4 regions of the Allobosea vaviloviae genome follow, and region 3 is predicted to be linked to each of the others. Evidence: predicted binding sites of a transcription regulator. Region 3 holds the regulator's gene; each other region holds the start of a gene.
The links. The regulator PhoB, encoded in region 3, activates phosphate uptake and scavenging genes when phosphate is short. The targets are predictions, from matches to a motif close to TGTCATNNANCTGTCAT.

Region 1 (4,633 bases), 1.8 Mb from region 3:
TGTTGAGGCCGTGGATGATCTTCCAGATCGAGACCTCGAGCGTCGTCAGCCCGTAGAGGAACAGGCCGGTGAGACCGACGATGACGGCGATCGTGATCAGGCGCGTCTTCAGCGAACCGTCGATCGCGGCCTTGTGGCGGGCGACGAGCGCGGTGCGGTCGTTGGCGGAGAGAGCGAGCGTCATCGGCCGTGCTCCAGGCTGAGAAGGGCGTGGCGCAGCCGCTCGGTGCCGTAGTCGATCAGCATCACGGTGACGATGATCAGAAGCAGGATGGCGCTGATGTCGGTGAAGTAGAATTTGCGGATGGCCTCGATCAGGTCCTGGCCGATGCCGCCGGCGCCGACGAAACCCATGATCGAGGCGCCGCGGACATTGATCTCGAAGCGCAGCAGCGAATAGCTGGCGAAATTGGAGAGGACTTGCGGCACCACGGCAAAGCGGATGATCTGCCACCAGCCGGCTCCTGTCGCGGTCATGCCATCGACCGGCTTCATGTCGATGTTCTCGACCACTTCGGAGAACAGCTTGCCCATGGCGCCCATGGTGTGGATCGCGATGGCGAGCACGCCGGGCAGCGGTCCCAGACCGAAGGCGATGACGAAGATCAGCGCGAAGACGATCTCGGGGACGGTGCGGGAGAATTCGAGGAACCGGCGGGTAGCGAAGCGCAAGACACGCGATTTGCCGAGATTGGCGGCGGCGACGAAGCAGAGCAGGAAACCGGCGAGCGCACCCAGGATCGTGCCGGTATAGGCGATCAGGATGGTCTGCCAGAGCAGCTTGAGCCAGCCCTTGATGCCCCAGAACCATTCGGCCATGTCGGCGCCGAACGTCGCGAAGCGCAAGCTCGGCATGGTCTCGAGGATGTATTTCGGGAAGCGCCAGGCGTTCTCGACGAATTTTCCGGGGTCGACCTCGGAGCCGAGCGCCGCGAGCCAGACGCAGACCAGGAAGATCGCAGCGCCGATCAGCGTCTGCCGGCGCTTCGCCGACATGGCGCGGCGATAGCTCTCGACATGGGCATGGATCGCAGGGTCGTTGCGGTCGATCGCGAGGGTCATGGGAATTGCGAATCCGTTGCCGGTTGGGCGCGGGGAACCCCTCTCCTGTAAGGAGAGGGGCAGGGGTGAGGTGTCGGCCGTTGGGGCAGTGGAGCGCCGACATGGCAGCGGGCTGCGGTGAGGTTACGGCCAAGGCGTCAAGCGGCCGACCCCTCACCCTGCCCTCTCCCTCCGGGAGAGGGTTCCCCGCGCCTTTTCCGGCAAAGCCAAAGCTTACGAGGACTTCTTCTTGCGGAGCGCGTCGACGAACTTGTTCAGCTCGATGATCGGGTCGTAGGCCTTGTTGTCGACGGCGACGAGCGGGCCCTGCTTGCCCTCATAGATCTTGTCGAAGGCGACCTTGTCCTTGGTGGCGAGGTTCAACACCGCGTCGCGGATCGTGGCCTTGAGCGGCTCCGGCAGGTCCGAGAGATAGGCCATCGGCGAGTTCACGATCTGCGCGGATTTGTAGATGATCCGGAAATCCTCGGCCTTGACCATGTTCTTGCGGGCCATGCGCAGGAGGTTGGATTCCTGCTCATCGTTCCACCAGTTGGCGGCGATGTCGACGGTGCCCTGGCCGAGCGCGATCACGGCGTTCTCATGGCTGCCGGTGTAGACGACCTTGGAGAAATAGGTCTCGGGCTCGATCTTCATGCCGTCGAGCGCGAAGCGCGGCACGTTGTTGCCCGAGGTCGAGTTCGGGTCGACGAGGCCAAGATTCTTGCCCTTGAGATCCTCGATCTTCTGATAGGGCGAATCCTTCTTCACGTAGAAGACCGAGTAGTAGCCCTTGGTGCCGTCGAGATTGGTCTCGATCGCGAAGGCGTCGATCTTGGCGCCGGTCATCAGGGCGCGGGCGAAGGAGGAGGGGCCGTACATGCCGATATGGATGTTGCCGGCGCGCTGGCCCTCGATCAGGGCGGCATAGTCGCTGGCGATGCGCAGCGTGACCTTGGTGCCGAGCTCCTTGGCGAGATAGTTGACGAAGGGGGTGTAGCGCTCGACGACGCCGGACGCGTTCTCGGCCGGGATGATGGCGAAGATGATCTCGGGATATTTCGCCTTCCAGTCCTGGGCGAAGGCAGGCGCCGCGAGCGAGGCGGCGAAGGCCGCGGTCGCGAGGGTGAGCGTATGACGACGGGTCAGCATGGTGAGCTCCTGTTGCGGGTTCATTGAGTTGTCTGGGCGGGCGTTCCCGACCGGGCTGGCCCGGTCAGGCGACGTTCTGCTTGGCGCGCTGGGCCTCGGAGGCCGCGATGGCATCAAGCGCATCGAGCGCCTCGGCGCCGGCATCCTTGGCCTCGATGCCGTAGAGCTCGGCCGCGATCTCGGTGGTCAGAGCGTGGGGCGGGCCATCGAAGACGATCTTGCCGGCAGCCATGCCGATCAGGCGGTCACAATATTTCGAGGCGATATCGAGATGATGCAGGTTGCAGACGACGGTGATGCCGTCCTCGCGATTGATGCGGAACAGCGCATCCATCACGACCTGGGTGTTGCGCGGGTCGAGCGAGGCGATCGGCTCGTCGGCGAGGATGACCTTGGGCTCCTGCACCAAGGCACGTGCAATGGCGACGCGTTGCTGCTGTCCGCCCGACAGCGTCTCGGCGCGCTGGGCAAGCAGATGGCCCATGTCGAGCCGCTCGAGCGCGGCGATGGCGCGGATCTTGTCATCCTGCGAGAAGCTCTTGACCAGGGTCAGGGCCGCCGAGCGATGGTTCAGCCGGCCGAGCAGGACATTGGTGAGGACGTCGAGGCGGCCGACGAGATTGAACTGCTGGAAGATCATCGCCGTGTCGCGGCGCCAGGCCCGCAAGGCGGCGCCCTTCAGCGCGGTCACGTCGCGCTCCTCGCAGACGATGCTGCCGCTGGTCGCGTCGGCGAGGCGGTTGAGCATGCGCAGCAGCGTCGACTTGCCGGCGCCGGAGCGGCCGATGACGCCGACCATCTCGCCCTTGGGGATGGACAGCGTGACGTTGTCGACGGCGTTCTTGTCGCCGAAGCGTTTGGTCAGGCCTTCGATGCGCAGCATGCCGGGCTCCCGCTCGCAAACCAAGCGCGACATCGCCCGGGGCGGCCGAGGGCCGTCCGGGGTCGCGCTTTCGAACGGGATGATCAGCTAGCCAGCTGAGATGACAGGGCGGTGACAGGGGGAGGGGCTGTCGCCAGCCGCTACAACCCCAATCCCGTCAGCCCTGGATGATCCGTCGGCCTGATCCGCCGCTCCCAGAGGAATTTGCGGTCGCCCTGCTGGATCGGCACGTCGTTGATGCTGGCCTCACGCCGGCGCATCAGGCCGTTCTCATCGAATTCCCATTGCTCGTTGCCATGCGAACGGAACCAGTTTCCGGCATCGTCATGGTGCTCATAGGCAAAGCGCACGGCGATGCGATCGTTGTGGAAGGCCCAGACCTCCTTGATCAGGCGGTATTCAATCTCCTTGGCCCATTTGCGCTCGAGGAAGGCGATGATCGCCTCGCGGCCCGAGAAGAACTCGGCCCGGTTTCGCCAGCGGCTGTCCTGGGTATAGGCGAGGGAGACACGCTGCGGGTCGAGCGAGTTCCAGGCGTCCTCGGCCATGCGGGCCTTCTGGGCGGCGGTCTCGGCCGTGAAAGGCGGCAGGGGCGGGCGTTGCTGCGACATCTCGGCTCCTCCGGTGAAGGGTGGATCAGAGGAGGAAACCGCAGCCCGCGCAATCGCTCTCCGCAATCTCTTGGAAAAGCGGGTTCCGCTCAGGCCGGCGCGACGCCGCGCAGGAGCATCTCGACGCAGGAGCGGACATAGGCCTTGCGCTCGCCGGCGGGGATGGCGGGCATGCCGAGCAGTCCGCGAACCTGATGGAAGCCGCGCAACATGCCGATGAACTGCTCGGCCATGCGCCTGGCCTGCGCATGGGAGATGGGTTGCGCCAGCCCGTCACGCAGTTGTGATCGCTGCACCAGCAGGGCTGCGAGGTCGCTGATCATGCGCTCGACGCCGGCCTCATAGGCGGTTCGTCCGAGGTCTGGAAAGCGCGCGGCCGCGCTCAGCACCAGCCGGTGCAGATCGAGCGCCGCGGGGTGCAGCATCGTCGCCAGCGTATCCTCTCCAAGACGGATCAGGATGCTCGCCAGATCGGCGCCGGCCTTGCGCGGCTTGCGCAGCGGAATCGTCAACTTTTCAGTGAGTTCGGCGCAGATCGCGCGGAACAGCGCCTGCTTGTCGGTGAAGTGGCTGTAGATGGTCTGCTTGGAGACGCCGGCGCGATGGGCGATCTGGTCGAGGCTGGCGCGCTCGAAGCCTTCGGCCAGGAACATCTCGGCTGCGGCCTTGGTGATGGCGCTATGCTTGTCGGGTCGCGAAAGCTCGGCAGGCATGCGCACATAGTCCTGCGCATCCGTCGACGTGGCCCGGAGAGAGTTGGCCTCAGACATGCTTCCGCCCACAAAGGCCCTTATCAGACTGGACCGTCCAGTCTAGATTAGGACCGCGATCCCGGAGCGTCCAGTGTCATGAAGCGGTTTGTCCTACTCATCCTGATCGCCGGTCTGGCGGGTGGCAGCTATTATGGCTACCGCAGCTATCAGGCCAGCCTGCAGCCGACGCAGGC
Region 2 (4,633 bases), 2.0 Mb from region 3:
ACATCGCCACCACGCCGGGCAAGGTGATCTTCCGCAACGAGATCATGGAGCTGATCCAGTACGCGCCCGCAACCGAGCAGGTGCTGAAGCGCCCGCTCCTGATCGTGCCGCCCTGGATCAACAAGTTCTACATCCTCGACCTCAACGCCGAGAAGAGCTTCATCCGCTGGTGCGTATCGCAGGGGCTCACCGTTTTCTGCATCTCCTGGGTCAACCCCGACGAGCGCCACGCCAGCAAGGATTTCGAGAGCTATATGCGCGAGGGCGTGTTCGCGGCGCTCGACGCCATCGAACAGGCGACGGGCGAGAAGCGCGTCACCACGATCGGCTATTGCGTCGGCGGCACGCTGCTCGGCGTCTCCTTGGCCTATATGGCGGCAGCAAAAGACAAGCGCATCGACAGCGCCACCTTCTTCACGACGCAGGTGGATTTCTCCAAGGCCGGCGAATTATCCGTCTTCGTCGACGAGGACCAGATTCGCGCGGTCGAGGAGAAGATGGCCAAGAGCGGCTATCTCGACGGCTCGCGCATGGCCGGCGCCTTCAACATGCTGCGGCCCAACGACCTGATCTGGTCCTATGCGATCAACAACTATCTCAAGGGCAAGGCCCCGACCGCCTTCGACCTGCTCTACTGGAACGCCGATTCGACCCGGATGCCGGCCGCCAACCACTCCTTCTACCTGCGCAACTGCTATCTTGAGAACAAGCTCTCAAAGGGCGAGATGCGCATCGGCGGCACGACGCTCGACCTGAAGAAGGTGACGATCCCGATCTATAATCTGGCCGCGCGCGAGGACCATATCGCCCCGGCGCCGTCGGTCTTCCTCGGCTCGCAATGCTTCGGCGGCCCTGTCGATTATGTCGTGGCGGGTTCGGGTCATATCGCCGGCGTGGTCAACCCGCCCGCCAAGGTCAAATATCAGTACTGGACCGGCGGCGCGGCTCTGGGGCGCTACGAGGACTGGATCGCGGCGGCGGCCGAGCATCCCGGCTCCTGGTGGCCGCACTGGTTCGCCTGGATCGAGGCGCAGGCGCCAAAGCGCGTGCCCGCGCGCCAGCCCGGCGACGGCAAGCTCGAGGCGCTCGGCGAGGCCCCGGGAACCTATGTGAAGATGAAGGCTTAGACGGGAATTTGGGGCGGGACGGACGGCTTGCGACCCTCAGCTGAAGTTCAAGATGTCCGCTGCAAAGGCACCTGTCGATATCACGCGGCCTGCTCAAGCGACTTGTCGGTCGCGCCGTCCATTCGGCCGATGGCGGTCAGAACAGGCTCCAGCTCGCGCAGCGGCATCTCCTCGAATGGCAAGTTCACGAAGGCCGTGACGCGAGCGGCCAGGTCGCGATAGCTCTGCAGGAAGGCGGCACGTTTGGCCGCTTGCGGGCCCGCGACCGACGCAGGATCGTCCAGTCCCCAATGCACCCGCATCGGCACGCCAGGGAAGGCTGGGCAGGTCTCTTCGGCCGCGTCATCGCAGACCGTGATGACGAGATCGAGTTCAGGGGCGGCAGGACCAAAGAACTCGTCCCAAGACTTCGAGCGCATCGCCGAGACCTCATAACCGAGGTCGTCAAGCAGGCCGAGAGCCAGCGGATGAGGCATCTCCTGCGGACGGCTACCGGCGGAATAGGCCTGGATCCGCCCGAGCCCTTCTCGGTTCAGCACCGCCTCAGCCATGATCGAGCGGGCCGAATTACCCGTGCAGACCACGAGCACGCGCAAGGGGCGTTCGCTGGCAACAAACTCGCGGCGAGCCGGGACGGATAGCGAAACGGGCGCACATCCCACTGGCCTCTCGCTGCAGCAGGCGTCGGAGAGGAAGGCGAGCAGCGCGTCAGCGCGCGGGGCCTGAGCGGCGAAAATGATGTGGCGGCCTTCCCGCCGCGACGCCAGCAGTCCGACCTGTTCGAGCGCACCCAGATGGGCCGACAGGGTGTTGTGCGCCACGGCCAGCAGCCGACCGATGTCTCCGGCGGCAAGCCCATGCGGGCTGTACCGCATGAGCAGGCGGAAGATCTCCAGCCGCGTCGGCTGCGCCAGCGCGCCGAGCAGCGCCACTGCGTCGGGAGAATCCAGCCTCGATGCGTCAAGTCCTGGCGTCACGCCGCGTCGTCCCTTCTGCCCATGTCCTTCCCGATTGCGTCGAGACGGTGCTGCAGCGCCATGCCTTGCAGCGTTGACAGCGGCAAGCTGGAAAAGATCGAGATCCGATTACTGAGCATGCGGTAGGCGTCCGCGAAGGCAAGCGCCTTCTGCACATCATCTCCTTGGAAGGCAGCAGGATCGGGCAGCGTCCAGAGCGCAGCCAACGGGTTGCCGGGCCAAGCGGGCGGCACCGCGTTGGCTGCGGTCTCGGACAAGGTGAAGACGAAGTCGAGCTCTGGCGAGCCAGCTTGGGCGAACTCGTTCCAGCTCTTGGGATGCAGGCCCGCCATATCGTGATTCAAAGATTTCAGCAGCCGAGCGGCAAATGGGCTGACCTCCGGCTGCGGTTGGCTTCCGGCGCTAAAGACCATGAACTTGTCGCCGGCGAGCCGCCGCATGATGGATTCCGCCATGATCGAGCGGGCGTGGTTGCCCTTGCAGATGAAGAGGACCTTCAGGGGAGCCGTTTCCATGGGGAAATCTCGTTATGTCGGTTACGATCGACATAAATGCTGCCCGAGCGATATGTCGGAGTCAACCGACATATTGACATATAGTCTTCATTCAGGCGATGGACCGTTCAGGATCATCGTAGGGAGCATGGATCATGCGGGTCGGCATCAACGGCATGGGGCGCATCGGGCGCCTGGCCCTGAGGGCAGCTCTCGGCGCCGCCGAGCGCCAGGGCGACGATCCGCGTGCCGGCAATCGACTCGACGTCGTGCATCTCAACGAGATCAAGGGCGGAGCGTTGGCGACGGCCCATTTGCTGGAATTCGACAGCATGCAGGGCCGTTGGCGCGCCGACATAGGCCCAGAGAGCGAGGGCGGAATCCGCATCGGCGAGCGCCGGATGGGTTTCTCGGCTCACGCTGCGCCCGGAGATATCCCTTGGGGCGACCTCGGCGTCGATGTCGTGCTCGAATGTACTGGCAAATTTTTAATGCCTGCTACGATCGAGGGCCATCTGAAGCGCGGTGCCAAGCGCGTCATCGTGGCGGCACCAGTGAAGGACGCGTCGGTCCTCAACGTAGTCATCGGCATCAACGAGCATCTCTACAAGCCCGATTTGCATCCGATCGTGACTGCCGCTTCCTGCACCACCAACTGCCTCGCCCCGGTGGTGAAGGTCGTTCATGAGAACCTGCGTATCCGCCACGGCCAGATCACCACGATCCACGACCCGACGAACACGAACGTTGTCGTCGATGCACCGCACAAGGATCTGCGCCGCGCCCGCTCCGCCATGCTCTCGCTCCAGCCGACGACGACCGGCAGCGCCACCGCGATCGCGCTGATCTATCCTGAGCTCAAGGGAAAGCTCGACGGCCACGCCGTTCGTGCGCCGGTGCTCAACGCCTCACTGACCGATTGCGTCTTCGAACTGGAGCGCCCGACGACGGCCGCTGAGGTCAACGAGCTGTTCAAGGCTGCTGCGAAGGGGCCGCTCGCCGGCATCCTGGGCTTCGAGGCGCGGCCGCTGGTCTCGATCGACTATCAGCGCGACACGCGCTCCTCGATCATCGACGGTCTGTCGACGCTCGTCACCGACGGGACGATGTTGAAGGTGTATGCCTGGTACGACAACGAGATGGGCTATGCCTGCCGCATGGTCGATCTCGCCTGCCACCTCGAACAGGTCGGGATCTGAGGTCGTGCAGAATCCGAGCGCGGGCCAAGGCTCGCGCAACTACACCATCGTCACAGCGGCCTATTGGGGCTTTACCCTGACCGACGGCGCGTTGCGGATGCTCGTGCTGCTGCACTTCTTCCGGCTTGGCTATTCGCCGTTCATGCTGGCCTTCCTGTTCCTTCTCTACGAGGCGGCCGGTATCGCCGCCAACCTGATCGGCGGCTGGCTTGCTGCGCGGTATGGCATCACCCGCATGCTGACGGTCGGGCTGACGACACAAATATTCGGCTTCCTGCTGCTTTCGGCGCTATCGCCGGACTGGACAGCTGCAGCCTCCGTGGCCTGGGTCGTCCTCGCACAAGGCATCTGTGGCGTTGCCAAGGACTTGACCAAGACAGCCTCGAAATCGGCGATCAAGATCGCGGAAGCGGCAGCGAAGGCCGAGGACGCAGAGGGCCGGCTGTTTCGCTGGGTGGCCTGGTTCACCGGCTCGAAGAACGCAATGAAGGGCATCGGCTTCTTCCTCGGCGGGTTACTTCTGGAGGCGCTGGGGTTCAGGGGTGCGCTATGGGCGATGGCCGCCATGCTCGCGCTGATCCTGCTGGGCGTGGTCACGTCGTTGCCGGCGATGATGGGCAAGGCCAAGGCCAGCAGGAGCGCCCGCGAGCTGTTCGCCAAGAACCGAGGCGTCAACCTGCTGGCGATCGCGCGCGTCGCATTGTTCGGAGCGCGGGACGTCTGGTTCGTCGTGGGTGTGCCGGTCTTCCTCTACGCCTCGGGCTGGACCTTCACCATGGTCGGCACCTTTCTGGCGATCTGGACCATTGGCTATGGACTGGTTCAGGCGGCCGCGC
Region 3 (4,633 bases):
GCGGTCTTGATCAGCGCCGCCAAGGCCGCTGCGTCCTCAGGCAAGCGCGGGCTCGCCTCGCGCAGGAGCGCGATCGCAGCCGGCGACAGGCCCGCCGCCTTGCGCAGATGGTTGCTCAGCGTCTCGCCCTTGCGACGCTTCGCCAGACGCTCAACGAGGCGGGCGGTCTCCATGTCGGGCCGCAGGTCGAGCGTGACCGCCGCCCTGCCCTGGCGCAGGATCGCCTCGCGCAGCAGGCCCGAGAGCGCATAGACCGCGCCGCCCTCGATACCGTCGGCATCGATCATCGCCTCACCGGTGGCCTGACGCTCACCGAAGCGAATGACGATGCGCTTCAACGGCGCGCCACTGAAGCGCTCGCGCATCGTCGCCGACCAGGCCACCGTGAAGCCGCCATTGGCCGGCAGCAGCGGCGCGACGGTGACTCCGCGCTCCACGAGTCGAGGCGCCCAGCCGCCATCTGAGCCAAGGCGCGGCCAGCTCGCGCCGCCGAGCGCCAGCAAGGTCGCGCCGGGCCGGATCGTCTCGACCCCGCCGTCGCGGGTCTGGAAGGCGAGCGCGCCATCGGCGCTCCAGCCGGTCCAGAGCCTGCCCGGAGCGAATGTCACGCCTTGCCCTTCCAGCCGGCGCAGCCAGGCGCGCAGCAGAGGCGAGGCCTTCATCGCCTTGGGAAAGACGCGCCCGCTCGTGCCGATGAAGCTGTCGGCGCCGAGACCGTCGGCCCAATCGCGCAAAGCCTGGGGCGGGAAGGCGCGGATCGCCGGTTCGAGCCAGGCCTGCGCGCCGCGATAGCGCGTCAGGAACTGATCCAGCGGTTCGGAATGGGTCAGGTTCAGCCCACCGCGGCCGGCAAGCAGGAATTTACGCGCCGGCGAGGGCATGCGGTCATAGACCGTAACGGCGTGGCCGGCGGCGGACAGCCGCTCGGCGGCGATCAGGCCGGAGGGGCCTGCGCCGATGATCGCGATGGATTTGTTTTGCATCGGGAGGGCTTGGGGCCGGCGGGCGCGCGGGTCAAGCGCGATCGTCCATGCTCGGGCTTGACCCGCGCATCTCATGCCGAACCGAATGGCGCTTCATGCGGCTGGAGATTCTCGGGTCAAACCCGAGAATGACGCGCGCTTTCAGCCCCGCGCGAAAGTCTCGTCGAAAGCGTAGCCCGCGCCGCGCACGGTGCGCAGCGGGTCCTTGGCGTCACCGGGCGTGATCGCCTTGCGCAGGCGCCCGACATGAACGTCGACCGTGCGCTCGTCGATATAGACGTCGCGACCCCAGACGGCGTCGAGGAGTTGTGCGCGGGAATAGACCCGGCCAGGCGCCTGCATCAGGAATTCGAGCAGGCGGAATTCGGTCGGGCCGAGATGCAATTCCGCGCCGGAGCGGCGGACGCGGCGCGTCGTGCGGTCGAGCTCGAGATCGCCGGCCGCGAGCAGCCCGGCGACATGGCCAGGCTTCGCCCGGCGCAGCAGCGCCTGGATGCGCGCGATCAGTTCAGGCAGCGAGAACGGCTTGACCACGTAGTCGTCAGCACCGGTGGCGAGGCCGCGCACGCGCTCGGTCTCCTCGCCGCGGGCGGTGAGCATGATGATCGGCACGCGCTCGGTGTCGCGGCGCGTGCGCAGGCGGCGGCAGAGCTCGATGCCCGACAGGCCCGGCAGCATCCAGTCGAGCAGGACGAGGTCGGGCGTGTGGTCGCGCAGATGCAGTTCAGCATCGTCGCCGCGCGCGACGCTGTCGACCTCGAAGCCCTCGGCTTCGAGATTGTAGCGCAGGAGCAGGGTGAGCGGCTCCTCGTCCTCGACGATCAGGATGCGTGCGGGCATGTCTCGGTTCCGTTCTTGGCATTCAGCCGACACACACCGTCATGCTCGCCCTTGTGGCGAGCATCCATGTCTTGAACACAGGTCTCGACCGGCGAAGACGTGGATGGTCGGGATGATCCTCGGGACAAGCCCGAGGACGACCCTGACGGGAAAGGTGCCGGTGCGTTCATTCCATCAGCTCCCCGTCACCGCCTCGACATTGATGTCGGTGGTGTCGAGCTTCGGGCGGTTGAGATCGAGCGACTCGCCGGTGACGAGATAATGGATCGTCTCGGCGATGTTGGTGGTGTGATCGCCGATGCGCTCGACGTTCTTGGCGCAGAACAGGAGATGCGTGCAGAAGGTGATGTTGCGCGGATCTTCCATCATATAGGTCAGCAATTCCCGGAAGAGCGAGGTGTAGAGCGCGTCGATCTCGTCGTCGCGGCGCCAGACCTCCATGGCCTTCTGTTCGTTGCTCGCGGCATAGGCGTCGAGCACGTCCTTGAGCTGGGCCTGGACGAGGCGGCTCATATGCTCGAGCCCGACCACGGCGCGATGCGGCGGCTGGAACTGGCCGGAGATCGCGACCGCGCGCTTGGCGATGTTCTTGGCGAGATCGCCGACGCGCTCGATGTCGGCAGCGATGCGGATCGCCGAGATCAATTCACGCAGGTCGTTCGCCAGCGGCTGGCGCCGCGCGATGGTCAGGACCGCGCGCTCCTCGACATCGCGCTGCAGGTTGTCGAGGCGCTGGTCGGCGCTGATCACCTTCTGGGCGAGCGTGGTGTCGCGGCGCACCAGCGCCACGGTGGAATCGCCGAGCATGCGCTCGGACATGCCGCCCATCTCGGCGAGGCTGCGGCGCAGCGCCTCGAGTTCGGCGTCGTAGGAGCGGACGATATGGTCGGTCATCGCGGCGGATCCTCTGGAAGCGAAAACAGGGTTCGACAGTCAGCCGAAGCGGCCGGTGACATAGTCCTGGGTCTGCTTCTTGTGCGGGTTCATGAAGATGGTGTTGGTCGGCGCGAACTCGATCACCTCGCCAAGATACATGAAGGCGGTATACTGCGAGATACGCGCCGCCTGCTGCATGTTGTGGGTGACGATGACGATGGTGAAATCGGTCTTGAGCTGCTCCAGCAGATCCTCGATCTTGCCGGTCGAGATCGGATCGAGCGCCGAGGTCGGTTCGTCGAACAGGATCACCTCCGGCTTCTGCGCGATGGTGCGCGCGATGCACAGGCGCTGCTGCTGGCCGCCCGACAGGCCCATGCCCGAGGCCTTGAGCTTGTCCTTGACCTCGTCCCAGAGCGCCGCGCGGCGCAGCGCGCCCTCGACGCGATCGTCGAGCTCCGACTTCGGCGGCTTCTCATAGAGCCGGATGCCGAAGGCGACATTGTCGTAGATCGACATCGGGAACGGCGTCGGCTTCTGGAAGACCATGCCGATGCGCGAGCGCAACTCGTTCACGTCGACATCGTTGGAGATGACGTTGCGGCCGTCGAGGATGACCTCGCCGGTGGCGCGCTGCTCAGGGTAGAGCGAGTAGATGCGGTTGAAGATGCGCAGCAGGGTCGACTTGCCGCAGCCCGAGGGGCCGATCAGCGCCGTGACGTGGCGGTCGCGGAAATCGAGATTGACGCTCTTCAGCGCCTTGTGCTCGCCGTAGTAGAAATCGAGGTTCTTGACCGCGATCCGGACGGGGGCATCGGCGTCGAGTGATTGCGGGCTCAGTTCCAGGGTCGAAAGCATCGAAGGGTTCCTTCGGATCGGACGCGACGAATGTCAGAAGCGACGTATTGTTTGAAGCGACGGATTACTTGGAGCCGCGCACGATGCGGCGGGCGATGAGCGAGAGCACCAGGATCGACATGGTGATGATCAGCGAGCCGGCCCAGGCGAGCTGCTGCCAGTTCTCGTAAGGCGCCGAGGCGAACTGGTAGATCGTCACCGGCAAGTTGGAAACGCCGCCCGAGAGAGAGGGCGAGAACCAGAAATTGTTGTTCAGCGCGGTGAAGATCAGCGGCGCGGTCTCGCCGGCGATGCGGGCAAGAGCGAGCAGGATGCCGGTGACCATGCCGGATTTGGCCGCCCGCCAGGTGATCGAGGTGATCACGACGGAAGGCGGCGCGCCGAGCGCCGAGCCGGCCTCGCGCAGCGGCCCCGGAACCAGGCGCAGCATGTCCTCGGTGGTCCGCACGATGACCGGGATCGCGATGATGCCGAGCGCCACGCCGCCGGCCCAGCCGGAATAGCCGCCCAGAGGCTCGACCATGATGACGTAGACGAACAGGCCGATCAGGATCGAGGGCGCCGAGAGCAGGATGTCGTTGATGAAACGGATCAGGTCGGCGAGCTTCGAGCCCTTGCCGTATTCGGCGAGATAGGTGCCGGCGAGCACGCCGATCGGCGTCGCCACCACGATGCCGAGGAAGGTCAGCACGATCGAGCCGACGATGGCGTTGGCGAGGCCGCCGCCCTCCGAACCGGGACCCGGCGTGATCTGCGTGAAGGTCGCGACGGACAACCCGCCGACGCCCTTCACGATCAGCATGCCGAGAATCCAGAACAGCACGAAGATCGCAAGGCCGGTGAAGCCGGCCGCGATGATGCGCATGAGTTTATCGGCCGTGCGGCGCGACTGGCGGACGCGGCCCCATTCGGCATGGGGCAGCGGGCGGACGGTGGAGGGTGTCGTCAGGCTCATGACCGGGCTCGCTCAGTAGGCTTTGACGCGCGACACCAGGATGCGCGCGATGACGAGGACGACGAAGGTGACGAAGAACAGGATGCAGCCCAGCGCGATCAGCGCATTGAGTTGCAGGCCC
Region 4 (4,633 bases), 3.1 Mb from region 3:
CCTGCGCGTGGCGGGCGGGCGCTAATCGATTCTAAAAGTTGAGAGCATTGCTCATGCGAAAAACCGGTCCCCACTTTTTCGCGCAATGCTCCCGGACGAACGGCCCTCAGCCGATCATGCCACGGCGCTTCAGGAACAGCATGACGGCCCAGGCGGCCGCCAGGCACATCAGCGTGACATAGCTGAAGCCCGCGGCGTCATCGGCCCAGGGCACGCCCTTGGCGTTCACGCCGAAGAGCCCGGTGATGAAGGTCGCCGGCAGGAAGACGGCGGTCAGGATCGAGAGCACATAGAGCTGCTGGTTCGTCCGGTTGGCCGAGCGGGCGGCGATCTCGTCCTGCAGCAGGCGGGCGCGCTCCTGCACGGAATGGACGTCGTGGTGCAAGCTGTCGACCCGCTGCAGCAGGCGCCCGGCGCAGGCCTTTACGGTTTCCGGCGCGGCGCGGCCCGAGCCGGTCTCGGCGAAGCGCCGGAACAGCAGATGCAGGCCGTTGAGCTGCCGGTGCAATCGCACGGAGGTGCGCCGCACCGCGCCGACGCGCTGCGGGCCGTCGCGGAGGCGGTCGCTCAGGACATGGTCCTCGACGCTGTCGATCTCATCGGTGAGGCGGATGACGGCGTCGGTCACGTCGTCGATGATGTATTCGACGATGTGTTCGAACAGGGAGGAGGGCGAGGCGATGGTCTCGCCCTGGTCCAGCGCCTCGACCGTCATGCGGATCGACTGCAGGGCGCCGCGCCGGCCGGTCAGCAGGAAGCGCTCGCCAATGATCCAGTGCAGCGCGCCGACGCTCTCGGACTTGTCGGCGATGTCGCGGATCAGATCGTGCGAGATGCCCCAGGCGAGCTCGGGCGAATGGTCGAGGCGCTGATGGTTGTCATGCGACAGGAACATCGCCTGCGCCGGCAGTGGCAAGGCGGGCTGCTCATCCAGCCAGGCCGCTATGCGGGTGTGGACGAGATCGAGATGAATCCAGACGAAGCCGGTGGCCGGCGAGGCGAGGCCGGGGAGTTCGTCGCGCGAGATCAGGCCAGGATTTCCCGCCTCGTCGAAGCGATAGGCCCAGACGATGCCGGAGCCGGATTGAAGATCGGCATGGGTGGCCAGTGCGATGTTCATGCGGGGCCTGCCCCATCCAATTGCGCTTGAAATGCAAACCGGCGCCGCGAGCGTTGCCGCCGCGGCGCCGGCCTTACGCTCGGCCTCAGAACACCTGACGCAACACCACGAACAGCGTGCCGGAGATCAGGATGGCGCAGGGCAGGGTCAGCACCCAGGCCATCAGCATGTTGCGCACGGTCGACATCTGCAGGCCCGACTTGTTGGCCGCCATCGTGCCGGCAACGCCCGAGGACAGGATGTGCGTGGTCGAGACCGGCAGGCCATAGACGTCGGCGGCTGCGATCGTGGCGGCGGCGACGAGCTCGGCTGACGCTCCCTGGGCATAGGTCAGGTGCGACTTGCCGATCTTCTCGCCGACGGTGACGACGATGCGCTTCCAGCCGACCATCGTGCCGAGCCCGAGCGCCAGCGCCACCACGACCTTGACCCAGAACGGGATGAACCGGGTCGCGTCGTCGAGTGAGGCCTTGTAGGCGGTCATCACCTTGAGGTCCTCGGCCGTGAAGATCTTCTCTTCCTTCTTGTCGGCCTTGAAGATGTGCTTCATCGCCTCGGAGGCGAGATACATGTCGTTGCGGGCGTTACCGACGATCGCGGCCGGGTACTTGGACGGATGGCCAAAGGTCTCGATCTGCTTGACGATCTCCTTGTTCAGCGCCGAGAGCGCCGGGAAGGTCGAGTCGTCGATCGTCCGATTGGAGACATAGCGCGTCACGTTCTGGCGGGGATCGCCGATGATGGAGTAGCCCAGCGCCTTCTGGTCGATCACGGCGCTGGCGGCGATGGCGGTCTTGCGGAAGGTGTCGACATCGCCGGCGGGAATGGCGCGATTCAGCGCATAGGCCGTGGGCGCGCAGCCGATCAGGATCAGCATGATCAGGCCCATGCCCTTCTGGCCGTCATTCGAGCCATGGGCGAAGGAGACGCCGGTGCAGGTCGCGATCAGAACGGCGCGGATCCACAGCGGCGGCGGCTTGTTGCCCTTCGGCTCGGCATAGAGCTCGGGGCTTTTCACCAGGATCTTCAGCGTCAGGAAGACGAGCGCCGCGGCGATGAAGCCGAATACCGGCGAGATCAGCAGCGACTGGCCGATCTCGATCGCCTTGGACCAGTCGACGCCCGAGGTGCCGCTGTTCGAATTGTAGAGCTGGTTGGCGAGGCCGACGCCGATGATCGAGCCGATCAGCGTATGCGAGGAGGAGGCCGGCAGGCCGAGCGCCCAGGTGCCGAGATTCCAGATGATCGCCGCGATCAGCAGGGCGAACACCATGGCGAAGCCCGCCCCGGAGCCGACATTGAGGATGAGCTCGACCGGCAGCAGCGAGATGATGCCGAAGGCAACCGCGCCGCTCGCCATCATCACGCCGAGGAAGTTGAAGAAGCCGGACCAGACGACGGCGACATTGGCCGGCATGGCATGGGTATAGATCACGGTCGCGACCGCATTGGCGGTATCGTGGAAGCCGTTGACGAACTCGAAGCCGAGCGCGATCAGCATGGCCACGCCGAGCAGGATGAAGGGCAGCCAGGTCGTGGCCGGCGTGCCGGCGGACGAGATGTCCTGATAGAGCGAGAACGCCATATAGGCGAGGCCGGCAGTCATCACGCCGGCGAAGAAGGCGAGGGCGCCGATGCCCTTGGGCGCGTCCAGTTTAGGTTTGCCGGCATCGGGAGCGTGGCCCGTGCTGCTGTCCAGCGTCATACTCGTCATCGTACTGCTCCCCGGAGCCCTGTTAAGGTTTCAGGAAGCTGGGCGATTTTGCCGACAATCTGATGACGGAATACGCTGCGATACCAAACTTAGCGTAGCTTTGTTTTGTAGATCAAAGATTTAGATTTACGACTAAAGTCGTACGACTAAGTTGAATCGCATTGCATTTTGGCGGCGATTACTGCGACTGGCCTAGATCGATGCGCGCCGCCATTGATTTGAGGATCCTTGTATCGCTGCCGGTGAGTGGCCGCGGCGGTACCATGCGGGGCGGCGCACCGGCGGCGGCCTTGGACGCTTTCGCGCCAGCGGAGGTCGCGGGCGGCGTGGTCCTCGCCACTTTCGGCTCGCCGCCATGCCATTTCCGCGCGCCGATGTCGAAGCGGCCGGTGCGCCAGGCGGCGAATTCCTGCTCGCTGCCGAAGAAGGCGTTGCGATCGACATCGCCGGGGACGCCGGGGACCTGGCCTGTCGTGGTGAACTGCCAGAACTCCCATTTCTCGCGGTTGTAGCGATGCTTCAGCGGCGCGGCAGTCGAGCGCAGCCAGTAGGGATAGTCGTTGAACTCGCCTTCGAGCACGTCCTCATGGAAGTTGATGTCGGTGTAGATGATCGGCTTCTTGCCGGTATGGGCCTGCAGCGCCACCAGCATCTCGCGGATCTTGGCGAGGGCCTGATCGCGGGAGATCTTGCGGGTGCATTGCGAGCCGTTCTGCCATTCGACGTCGAGCACGGGCGGCAGGGCGTCGGCATCGCGCGGGATGTGCTTCTTGAACCAGCGCACCTGGTCCTTTGCCGAGCGGCACCACCAGACGAAATGATAGGCGCCACGCGGGATGCCGTGCTTCTTCGCCTCGGCCCAGTTGCGCTTGAAGCTCGGGTCGAGATGGTCGCCGCCCTCGGTCGCCTTGATGAAGGCGAAGCGGGTATCGGCGTCCTTGACCTTGGCCCAGTCGATCTCGCCCTGCCAGCGCGAGATGTCGATGCCCTGGATCGCCTTGCGCCTTGCGTCGCGCACGCCAAGATGCGGATCACTGTCGCCCTTCTTCGGGTAGAGCGCGGCGGCGGGCACGGCTGCGCCTATGAGCAGGCCGAGCGTGGCGAGCACAGCGAAGAGGGTTCGTCCAAAAATCGTCGCTCGCGCGGGCATCCACTTCTCCATTAGCCTTTCCAGATGAGAGCGACGTGGTTAAGGCCCGGTTAGAACTTGCTCGCATCCGAATGGCTTGTTTCAGCTTTGGTTAACCGGGGAGGAGCGGCGGTGGAGCCGGAGCCAGGCAGGCAGGGGCGCGCTACGGGGTTGCGCAGGGCGCTGGCCTATGGCGTCCATGTCTTCACGGCGCTGGGCGCGGCGCTCGGGCTGCTCTCGCTGCAGGCCGTGATCGCGGGCGATCTGGCGCAGGCCTTCGGTTGGCTGGCAGTAGCGCTGCTGGTCGATGCGCTCGACGGGCCGCTGGCGCGCAGGCTCGAGGTCAAGGAGCTGGCCAGGCGCTATGACGGGGCGCAGCTCGACCTCGTCGTCGATTTCATCACCTATGTCTTCGTGCCCGCCGCGATGCTGCTGCGCGCCGATGTGATGACGCAGCCCTGGGGGCTGCTCTGCGGCGTCGTCGTCACGCTGACGAGCGCGCTCTATTTCGCCGATACCGGTATGAAGACCGATGATTGGTGGTTCCGCGGCTTTCCGGCGGTGTGGAACATCGTGGTGTTCTACATCGTCGCCTTCGCACCGCCGGTCTGGCTGGCGCTCGCGGTGGTCCTGATCGCGACGGTGCTGATGTTTGCGCCGGTGGTCTTCG

Region 1: phnC (phosphonate ABC transporter ATP-binding protein) is a predicted target of PhoB. The motif match lies at 3,177-3,193, and genes of this name have one in related genera.
Region 2: BHK69_RS17250 (ArsJ-associated glyceraldehyde-3-phosphate dehydrogenase) is a predicted target of PhoB. The motif match lies at 2,694-2,710, and genes of this name have one in related genera.
Region 4: BHK69_RS22845 (inorganic phosphate transporter) is a predicted target of PhoB. The motif match lies at 2,886-2,902, and genes of this name have one in related genera.

Annotation. Positions count from the first base shown of each region.
Region 1 covers NZ_CP017147.1:6,282,121-6,286,753, reverse strand. Annotated here, with positions in the region: gene phnE (phosphonate ABC transporter, permease protein PhnE) at 1-184, opposite strand, end outside; gene phnE (phosphonate ABC transporter, permease protein PhnE) at 181-1,062, opposite strand; gene phnD (phosphonate ABC transporter substrate-binding protein) at 1,276-2,193, opposite strand; gene phnC (phosphonate ABC transporter ATP-binding protein) at 2,258-3,076, opposite strand; gene BHK69_RS29125 (nuclear transport factor 2 family protein) at 3,217-3,687, opposite strand; gene BHK69_RS29120 (TetR/AcrR family transcriptional regulator) at 3,777-4,400, opposite strand; gene BHK69_RS29115 (efflux RND transporter periplasmic adaptor subunit) at 4,536-4,633, shown strand, end outside.
Region 2 covers NZ_CP017147.1:3,733,561-3,738,193, reverse strand. Annotated here, with positions in the region: gene BHK69_RS17265 (PHA/PHB synthase family protein) at 1-1,127, shown strand, start outside; gene BHK69_RS17260 (arsenate reductase/protein-tyrosine-phosphatase family protein) at 1,208-2,059, opposite strand; gene BHK69_RS17255 (arsenate reductase ArsC) at 2,101-2,619, opposite strand; gene BHK69_RS17250 (ArsJ-associated glyceraldehyde-3-phosphate dehydrogenase) at 2,754-3,797, shown strand; gene arsJ (organoarsenical effux MFS transporter ArsJ) at 3,802-4,633, shown strand, end outside.
Region 3 covers NZ_CP017147.1:1,747,096-1,751,728, reverse strand. Annotated here, with positions in the region: gene BHK69_RS08170 (TIGR03862 family flavoprotein) at 1-983, opposite strand, end outside; gene phoB (phosphate regulon transcriptional regulator PhoB) at 1,125-1,823, opposite strand; gene phoU (phosphate signaling complex protein PhoU) at 1,998-2,717, opposite strand; gene pstB (phosphate ABC transporter ATP-binding protein PstB) at 2,757-3,557, opposite strand; gene pstA (phosphate ABC transporter permease PstA) at 3,622-4,512, opposite strand; gene pstC (phosphate ABC transporter permease subunit PstC) at 4,525-4,633, opposite strand, start outside.
Region 4 covers NZ_CP017147.1:4,989,870-4,994,502, reverse strand. Annotated here, with positions in the region: gene BHK69_RS22855 (SDR family oxidoreductase) at 1-25, shown strand, start outside; gene BHK69_RS22850 (CorA family divalent cation transporter) at 107-1,120, opposite strand; gene BHK69_RS22845 (inorganic phosphate transporter) at 1,206-2,834, opposite strand; gene BHK69_RS22840 (glycoside hydrolase family 25 protein) at 3,013-3,984, opposite strand; gene BHK69_RS22835 (CDP-alcohol phosphatidyltransferase family protein) at 4,096-4,633, shown strand, end outside.